DNA from 3 places in the Paenibacillus vandeheii genome. Region 1 is predicted to be linked to each of the others. Evidence: riboswitches for the same ligand, from Rfam matches in the RefSeq annotation. Region 1 holds a riboswitch; each other region holds the start of a gene.
The links. Region 1 has a riboswitch for thiamine pyrophosphate ahead of P5G61_RS18190 (thiamine phosphate synthase). Riboswitches for the same ligand answer to the same signal wherever they lie in the genome.
Positions count from the first base shown of each region.

Region 2: it holds a riboswitch for thiamine pyrophosphate, as region 1 does, so the genes downstream of both, P5G61_RS15310 (ABC transporter substrate-binding protein) here and P5G61_RS18190 (thiamine phosphate synthase) in region 1, are expected to answer to the same signal.
Region 3: it holds a riboswitch for thiamine pyrophosphate, as region 1 does, so the genes downstream of both, tenA (thiaminase II) here and P5G61_RS18190 (thiamine phosphate synthase) in region 1, are expected to answer to the same signal.

Region 1 covers NZ_JAROCD010000008.1:349,714-352,992, reverse strand. The annotation lists gene P5G61_RS18195 (ABC-F family ATP-binding cassette domain-containing protein) at 1-1,088, shown strand, start outside; TPP riboswitch at 1,209-1,318, shown strand; gene P5G61_RS18190 (thiamine phosphate synthase) at 1,476-2,225, shown strand; gene thiO (glycine oxidase ThiO) at 2,230-3,279, shown strand, end outside.
Region 2 covers NZ_JAROCD010000007.1:135,988-139,266, forward strand. The annotation lists gene P5G61_RS15300 (ABC transporter permease) at 1-243, opposite strand, end outside; gene P5G61_RS15305 (thiamine-binding protein) at 243-533, opposite strand; gene P5G61_RS15310 (ABC transporter substrate-binding protein) at 763-1,803, opposite strand; TPP riboswitch at 2,030-2,142, opposite strand; gene P5G61_RS15315 (NAD-dependent epimerase/dehydratase family protein) at 2,285-3,040, opposite strand; gene P5G61_RS15320 (VOC family protein) at 3,058-3,279, opposite strand, start outside.
Region 3 covers NZ_JAROCD010000019.1:68,116-71,394, forward strand. The annotation lists gene P5G61_RS28455 (TetR/AcrR family transcriptional regulator) at 1-406, opposite strand, end outside; gene P5G61_RS28460 (GNAT family N-acetyltransferase) at 457-990, opposite strand; gene tenA (thiaminase II) at 1,033-1,704, opposite strand; TPP riboswitch at 1,826-1,924, opposite strand; gene P5G61_RS28470 (hypothetical protein) at 1,962-2,180, opposite strand; gene P5G61_RS28475 (NAD(P)/FAD-dependent oxidoreductase) at 2,189-3,279, opposite strand, start outside.

The DNA.
Region 1 (3,279 bases):
GTCTGGATCGTGACGTGGCTGCGCTTAGTGGTGGTCAGCGTACAAAGGTATTGCTTGCCAAGCTTTTACTCGAGAAACCCACTGCTCTTCTTCTGGATGAGCCGACGAACTATCTCGATGTGGAACACATTGAATGGCTGACGCGCTACCTGAAGGATTACCCGTACGCGTTTATTCTGATCTCTCATGATACGGAGTTTATGAATGAGGTCGTTAACGTTATTTATCATTTGGAATTTGCCAAGTTGACGCGTTATGCAGCCAACTATAACAAATTCCTTGAAATGGCTGACATGAATAAGGCCCAACATATTGATGCTTATGAGAAACAGCAGGAGTATATCAAGAAGCAGGAAGATTTCATTCAGCGGAACAAAGCCCGCGCTTCCACTTCCGGTCGTGCCAAGAGCCGTGAGAAGCAGCTCGGCAAGATTGAACGGATTGATCGTCCAGACGAAGCAGCCAAACCCACGTTTAATTTCAAGGATGCCCGAGCGAGCAGTAAAACGGTCTTTGAGGGTATTGATTTTGAGATTGGATATTCGTATGCATTATTGCCCAAAATGACGATGACGATTGAGCGTGGCGAGAAAATTGCCATTGTTGGATGTAACGGTGTAGGTAAATCAACACTGCTCAAGACTATTTTGGGGAAAATTCCACCCCTCAGTGGTAAGACTTTCTTGGGTGATTATCTGGAAACCGCTTATTTTGAACAGGAAGTACGTGCAGGTAATATTACCCCGATCGAAGATGTTTGGAATGAATTCTCTCATCTGACACAGAATGAAGTCCGGGGCCATCTTGCACGTTGTGGATTGAAAAATGAGCATATCACCCGTCCGCTTAACGCGCTTAGTGGTGGAGAGCAAGCGAAGGTTCGTTTGTGTAAGCTTCTGATGCGTGAAAGCAACTGGATTTTGTTCGATGAGCCTACGAACCATTTGGATGTGACGGCCAAAGCAGAGTTGAAACGTGCCCTGCAAGAATTCAAGGGTACCGTGCTGCTTGTATCCCATGAACCTGAATTTTATGAAGGCTGGGTAACCAAAACGTGGGATGTTGAGGCGTGGTCCGAGAAACAATAGTTTCTTCATACCAGATAAGCTATTTCGTACATTGTCTTCAGCAATGGATAAAGAACGTAATAAATGGAAAATGTACGGTGACAAAAAAAGATGTCTATGGTAACATAGGCTACAGCTTCATATGAACACTAGGGGGGCCGCACGATGCGGCTGAGATGGAAGAATGCGATTCCGGACCCTTTGCACCTGATCTGGATCATACCAGCGTAGGGAAGTGGCGCGTTTCAGCTAATGACAAAGGGCGTTATCTTTGACTTTGCGATATTGCCTGCAAGATGAATCATGCGGTTTCTAGGTATACTACGTTGCGACTATGGATGGTTTTTATAGTTGGCTATGCGTTATGTATAGAGTAATTGCATGCGACAGTCATTCAGTTGATCATGAATTCTAAATTCGTGGCCACTCCCCTACGGGAGTGGCTTTTTTGTTGTTTTATATCAGCCTAAAGCACGTAAGAGGAGGGCGAACAGGACGTCAATTTTCCATGAACATGTAGCAGCACGATCATTTGAACTGCATGTTATTTCGCCAGGTAAGGGAGACATTTACTCTTTTCTAGATACGGCTAAGAAAGTATGGCGATGGATCGATTTTATCCATATTCGGGAAAAAAAGCTGACCCTAGAGCAGCAGATGTATTGGGCGCAAAGTCTAAAAACACAAGGTGTTCCATCTAAACGAATCGTTATGAACGGCTTAGATCAGCTGGCTCAACATGCGTGGTTGGGTGGTGTGCATTGGGGTCAAGCAGCTATTCAAGGCTATGATCTGGCTGAGTTAAATCGACTGAACCGGCTTCGTGTAGGCATGTCGGTTCATTCTCTGAAAGAAGCGAAAGTTGCAGAAGAACGTGGAGCGGATTATCTCTTTTACGGGCATGTATACGAATCCAATTGTAAACCGAATTGCGAACCTAGAGGACTTATTGCGTTGGCTGAAGTATGCTCCAATGTTTCGATTCCAGTGATTGCGATTGGCGGGATTAGACCGGAGAATATCGGGGCTATTCGTACTGCAGGTGCCAAAGGCGCTGCGGTAATCTCAACCATTTGGATGAACAGTAAGCCAGAGCTGGCTGCCGCTTCATTGCGGCAGGCAATCAAGGATTCAGAGAACGCCGAACCAAGGAGATGAGAACATGAGAGAGGAAGCAAGAAGCCGGAGCAGGAATCGTTCAGGTTATCATCCAGGAACAGTATTCAGGAGTAAAGGTGGAACAGAGATTCGAGGCAAGCTTCATGCGGAAACGATTATTGTTGGTGGAGGAGTTATCGGTAGTGCCATTGCATGTGAACTCGCCACCCGCGGTCACGACGTTTTTCTGGTTGAGCGTGCAAGAATAGGCGGGGGAACTTCCTGTGCAGCTGCCGGGATGCTTGCTGCGGAGAGTGAGGAATTCACGCATGCTGTGATGGCGAAGCTTGCGCGGCAGAGCAGAGCATTACTTCACGAGCAGAAGGAGCGAATCCGTTCGCTTAGCGGAGTGGAAATGGGTTTGCAACAGCATGGATTTATTACTCCTTTTCGTTCATACAGTGAGGTCAGCAGTTACAAGTATAACCGATCGTCTTCCTTACCTACAGAACATATCTGGTGGGATCGAGTGGCTGTCCAACAAGAAGCATCATGGTTAAACAGGGATACGTATGGCGCATATTACAGACCTTCCGAGAGCGAGGTTCTTCCTGTCAATCTAACGCAGGCTTATGTCAGATCGGCTCAGGCCCTGGGTGCCAGAGTGATGGAAGGTGTACAGAATGTCTGTTTGCATACGGACATGAATGGAGTGCAAGGTATTGAGACTTCAATTGGAACAATGACATCGAGAAATGTCATTATCGCTACAGGGTTACAAGGCGAAGAATTGATGAGACAAGTGGGCCTTGGTTCACCTGTTTTGCCTGTGAAGGGTGAAATTGCAGCGGTGCAGTTCTCTCCCCACCATGTCGGTTACAGACCTGACAAAACGGTGTATGCAGAGGATATATATATTGTTCCCAAAGCAAATGGGGAAGTGTGGATTGGTGCGACAAGTCTTCCTGGAAGAACAGATATGAAGGTCTCCGTTCAAGGCATTCAGAAGCTGCTTTCAGCCGCGACAAATTGGGTGCCTGGTATGAAGGAAGCGCATTTTATCCGAGCGTGGGCGGGAGTACGTCCTTCGACTCCGGATGGGTTGCCTTATGTG
Region 2 (3,279 bases), on a different contig from region 1:
CACCATCGCAATCAGTAATCCCGTAAGTGTACCTGCTGCGAACCCGATCAATGTCAGCTGGATGGTTGCCCATGCGTGTATGCCAAGTCGCTCGGCTTGAGAGGCCGCTTCATTTGCGATGTCAGAAGGCGCAGGCAGCATCCATTTCTCGATATGAAACAGGGAGACGGCTCCCTGCCATACGGCTATAAAGAGAATAACCGCCACAAAGGGCGGCCATACGCTTTTCCAATAGGCATGCATTAGCGATATTTCTCCGTCAGGCTGTCCATGCTGAAGCCGCTCGGGCTATGAGCGATCTTGATCTGTGAGATGATGCTTGGGCTGCCGGCTTCCACAAGAACTTCATGCATTTTGCGAACAACCTCCAGCAGTTCCTCCAGTTCTCCCTCCATCGTGGTATCCAGTGGATTGACCTGATATTTCAGGCCTGACTGTTGAATAACTTCAATGGCACGGTCAACGTAAGGATAGGAATTTTCGCCATTTGGCGTTTTGGGAATGACTTGGATGCTAAGTAGTGTGCTTGCCATGAAAGATCACTTTTCCTTTCGGGTTGGATTGTATAAGTTGAACATAGGGAATGTACACTTTACCACTTCGATTGCAGTACCCTCTTCCGATCGCTGTTATCCCCGGATTTTTTGATTTCATTTTCCGCATGGGGAAAATCCGGGGATAAAGGCGACCACTTCGTTTCTACAGATGGGTTCTGCACTCTTCGTTCTTGTGTACATAATGTTAACTTATACAGTTAGATTTTTATTGGGGTAAGAACTCGTTTGTATACGCTTTGGACACATCTACCTGCTCATCAAGCAGTTTTTTGCTAAACATCCAATCCGTGTAGTTCTGCCATACTTCCTGCTTCTGCTCACCCCAGCGCGGTGCATCATCCTGATATTTTGGACTCAGCCACTTCTGGCTTGCGAGTACAAGATCCTTATCCAGATCCGGTACGGCCTTAATCAAAATGTTGGCAGCTTCTTCGGGATGTTCAATCGCATATTGATATCCTTCGGAAGTCGCTTTCAAGAACGCTTTAACCAGCTCGGGATCATTCTGAATCGTCTGTTCATTCGTCACAAGTACAGGTGTGTAGTAGTCCAGTGCTTCGGAATAATCCTTTACATACAGCATGTCGATTGGTTCTCCGCGAAGTTCGGCTTCAATGCCCGTCCACGCGTAGAAAATCCAGGCAAAGTCGATATCACGTTTTACAGCGGTGAAAAAGTCTGCATCGCCCATGTTAATATTTTTCACTTTGGATACATCGGCGCCTTCGCCTTCCATAATGGACTGCATCACGGCTTCTTCTACCGGGGAGCCCCAGCCCCCATAGGTTTTGCCTTCAAAATCTTTTGGAGACTTGATGCTCCGATCCACCGGAGCGGCAAATCCGGACGTGTTATGTTGAATGACTGCAGCGATGGACACAAGTGGTACGCCCTGTGTGCGGGCCTGGGTCACACTTTCCTGATAACTTACGCCAAAAGGCACTTCGTTCGAAGCCACCATGGTATCCGCGCCTCCGGCACCTGGCTGTACAATCTCGACATTTAAGCCTTCTGCTTTATAAAAACCTTGATCTACGGCCGCATACAGGCCGGTATGATTCGTATTTGGTGTCCAGTCCAGCACGACTTTAATATCCTTGAGGGCTGTATTGTCACCTTCAATGCTATTTTGGGTGTTGCTGCTGCCGTTCTCTCCTGAAGGTGCAGCTTCTTTGCTGCCGCAAGCGGCCACAGTTACCAGCATCACGCACAAAAGCAGCAGTCCCATCATTTTACGCCATCTCATCTTTGAATCTCTCCTTCATGTTGTCCGGCCAGTGGCGCGGGGTACTCCTTGGCTTCATATCCAAGCTTCTTGCATAAATCGACAGATTTATACCAGCTATGATCCGGATGACGTCACTTTTTTTAGCTCTCTGGCTATATAAAAGAACATTAAAAAAGCGCCCCGTTAATCCGGGACGCGTGCAGGCGTTAGAGATGTGGCACTCAGCAAAGAGGCTGGGCTGGGCCAATTCGATATACTCCGATTCCTACGCTGGCATGATCCAGATCAGGTCTAAGGGTCAGTATCTTGGTGGGATACACTCTCAGCCGGCCAATTCCGACTCCCCTGGGAAACTATGAAGTTACGGGCATTACTAGGTGTAATTATAGGCGAGAGGCCGATGCATGTCCAGTCAGGAACTGGATGGAAGAGTACAGCGCTCAAAATGACCCTTATACATTCGCATAACGACCTCTCTTGATGTGTCATTTTTAACAATTTACCGTGGTGTATCGTATAGGGATATCTGACTGAGTGCAAAAGCATCTGATTTCGGGTCATATCCTACCTGTTTCTGTGTGGCTTCCAGATTCAATCGTTTAAACCGATTATTTGAGATCCCATGAAGTATGGTGAAGGGCTCCAGATCTGTAGCTGTAATTGCTTTGAACACCAGATCACACAAGTCAGCCGGACTAATATACGCGCTCATATCCCTTGCCTCCAGAGGCGGACCATCCGGTTGAAAATCATCATATGCCCCAATACGTATCGCAACACTTTGTAACCCCTCGGTATACGCAAAATAGGAAGCGAGTGATTCACCAAAACATTTGCTAACTCCGTACAAATTCCGCGGGCGTGTGGGCATGTCCGGATAGACTTGAGCATCAATGGGATACCCCTCAATCGTCTGTGCGCTGCTTGCCAGAATGACTCTCCGCACTCCTTGGTCTTTAGCTGCACGGAATACATTAAATGTACCTTTGATATTGATGTCCAACAACGATTCATAGAACCCTGCATGCGGGGAAGGATCTCCCGCCAGATGTACAACCACATCCATGCCTTCGCAAGCGTGCTGACAGGCTTCGGGATCTGTCACATCAAGTGCGGTAATCTCATGGCTTGTCTCTTGATACGTATGCAGTCTGTCTATATTCAAATCCGTTAGTCGCAGGTGAAATGCTTCTGACAAGTGTTTGGACAAATCACGTCCAATTTTTCCGGCTGCGCCGGTAATTAAAATGTTCATCAAATCAGCTCCAATTCTTAGCGCTGGAAGAACTCAATCCATTCCTTTTCAGGTCCATAGATGAAGAAATAACGGTAACCATTAGGCAGTGCAATGATCTCTCCATCAATAAACTCGGCCTTGGTTGTCTTAATGCGGTTGTATTCGGATTCAAGGTCATCGACATGGATGGCAAAATGGTGCACCGTTCCTTCGGAAGGCAGCTTGTCACTGTATCCCTGAATCAACTCAATCTCAGT
Region 3 (3,279 bases), on a different contig from region 1:
TTAATTCTTCGCCAAATACCTGTACCAGTCTTTCCGATAACCAATTTAACTGCATGCGAGTCAGATTTGCCACATCACATTTTCCAGAATAAAAGCCTGTCCAGAATATCTCCACAACACGCTGTTTTTCAGGCAAAATCATCGGCATCATAATCTGATCCACCAGTAAATCAAAATCGGAAGCATAGCTTTGACTCTCCAAACTTTTGCGAATCATCATGTCTTCCTGAACACGTTGCTCCAGAATAGCAAGAATACAATCATCTTTCGAACTAAAGAATTTATAAAATGTTCCTTTGGACACACCCGACTCATCTAGGATCATTTGTATGGAGGTGCTGGTCACTCCATGTTTCTCAAAGAGCACAAGAGCAGAGTCCAATAACATTTGTTTCCGTTTATTCATAAGTTCCCCCTGGATGATTTCGGTGGTTCACGTCACGATATCTTGATCATCTAGCGTAAATCCACTGCAAACATCAGATGTTCCTTCCATATCCCCCTGATTTTAATATTCTGGCGATCCATCTCCTGGAAGCCCGCCTTACGCAGCACTCGGATCGATCCGGCATTGTCGGGCAGCGCACCTGCCTCCACTCGTTTGATTCCCGCATCATTCATGGCAAAATTCAGTGCTAGCCCAAGGGCTTCACTCATGTAGCCCTTGCCATTGTGCGCCTGGTCGAGCACATAACCTACGATCCATTTTTGGGTGGAATCCAGTTCAAGCTCGAACAGAGAGATCTCCCCAATGAGCTCATTTGTCGTGTTCAGGAAGATTCCGAAAGAATAACGCTTCCCTTCTTCCCTGGCCTTGTTCCAACTTTCAAGCAGGGTGACCTGACCCTCCAGCGTATAGAATGTCTCCGATCGTTCACTTGCCGAGATCTCTTCAAAAACAGCCCGATTGCGGAGCTGTACATCCAGCAGTGATGCCGCGTCCTCCATGTTCAAAAACCGTAAATAGATGCGTTCTCCACGATTGTTCATCTGTATGTTCATCCTTGTCTCTGGTTGTAGTCTACTTCATCATTAGAAGTACGAGAGTTTCCGTTTATACGCCATATCCCAGAACAGATATTCAAATTCAACACTTCTTCTGAATATGTCCTCAATGGCCTCCAGTTCCTGCTCGGTTTTATGTTCACATAATGCATCCAGTGTATCATAGAACCATTCGAATGAGTTCCGGAATTCATCACTTGCATAATTTTCGATCCAAGTCTGATAGAAATTACCCTCTAATGAATCGCGATATTGTTCTTTTAATCTTGTTGCATAGTCGTAATACGTCCACGCACAAGGGAAAATGACGGCAATGATTTCGGCAACCCCGCCTGTTTGAGCAACACTCATCATATTTGACGTATATGCCTTGTTGAAAAGAGATGGTTTGACAGTATGATGTTCATCCAGTGTTATCCCAAATTCATTCATGTAATTCCGATGCAAATCCATTTCTTCGTACAGAATAGCGTGTTGAATAACCGTAAAGTTCGTCATCAGTTTTTCATCCGCAGCCTTCACTGCACCCATCGCAAAAATCTTCGCATATTCAATCAGATATGTATAGTCCTGGAGTAGATAAAACTTAAACGCTTCCTGATCCAGTGTGCCTTTCCCCATCTCGTGTAAAAAAGGATGATTGTATCCATCTTCCCATACGGTTATGGTCTTGTCTTTTAACGTTCTTGAAAATGACATGATCAGTTCTCCTTTGTCCAAATCATATTGTCCCATCTGCAATCCCGCTATTGCTTCCTGTTATGAAATATACACACCAAAAAGCCCTTGTCCAAATTTCGGCAAGGGCAAAAAATAACATGAGTACATGTCATTTGCTCCCTACGTCAGTATTAACTAACAGGTTCAAAGGGTCAGGTTTTAACCTTCTCAACTGCGAACAGTCCCCCTGCAAATAGCTCAGGCTTATTACAACATGTGTATTTCCAAATGTCCTATTAATCTTCGAGTTTACCTAATTCCTCTTGCAAGCTCTTCAGACGGGTGCGAATGGTTTCAATCCTATTCTGCACTTCACTTAACTGGTTCAAATCCCTTTCGTATGCCTGTTCCTCTTCCTTGGCTTTTGCCAATTCATCCTCTGCAACGCCAATCTGGTGCTCCAGATATATGATATCTGAAGAGCTGCCGTGAGTTAAACGCTGTGAATATGTCATGGTTCACCTCATTTCTGGTCTTCCATTGCTTTTCCTATATTATATGGCTGAATATCGATATCCAAATCCATACCCAGAGCCAATTTGGCCAGTTGACTTCCTATAAAGGGCCCCATCGTCAGACCTGATGCTCCAAGCCCGTTGGCTGTGATCAAGCCATCCCAACCAGGAACAGCACCCATTACCGGAAGAAAACCCGGTGTGAACGGACGGAAGCCTACTCTCACTTCCTGAAACGTGCTATCAGCTAAACCAGGAGCCAGTTCCAATCCTTTATTCAATATTTCCTGCATTCCGCCTGCGGTTACTCTTGTATCATAGCCTTCAATATCATTTTCGTGAGTTGCCCCAATCACAATCTTCTGTTGATCAAAGGCTAACAAATATTGATCCGAAGGAGGCATGGCCACAGGCCAATTCCCAGTATCTTCTCGATCGTGGGCCTGCAAATGCATAATTTGCGCCTTCTGATAATGAACCTTAAAATCAATGCCCAAGGGCTTGAACAGTTCATTGGCCCAAGCGCCGGCACACACAATAACCTCGTCAGCCGATATGACTTTCCCGTCCACAACTACTCCAGTTACCCGATTCGACTCATGTTGAAGTGTCGCGTCCCCATCAATCAGGACCGCTCCATTTCGCTGTGCCGATCGGATCAAGGCATCGCGCAGCGCACGCCCATCGATACGCGCAGCACCGCTGATGTATACAGATTGAAAAGTTTCCTCCAGTAGAGGAAAACGCTGATGGGTTTCTTTTGCATCCAACAGGGTAATATCACCAATCTCCGGTGCATCTTCTTTACGAAGATGTGCCCGTTCCTGCATCTTGTTGAGTTTCTCCACATCGGTATGAATACTAAGCGCACCCACTTGAGCGTAACCCGTTTCCGTTTCCCCTTCACTCTTAAGTTCTTCAATCAACCCGGGATAGAAACGTGCACCTGCCTTGGCAAGCTGATACCAATCCTGATTGCGGCGTTGGGATAACCAGGGACAGATAATCCCAGCAGCGGCATCCGTAGCCTGCCCTCGATCTTTCCGATCTATAATAAGGACCTCTGCACCCCATTTTGCTAATTGATAGGCTGTTGATG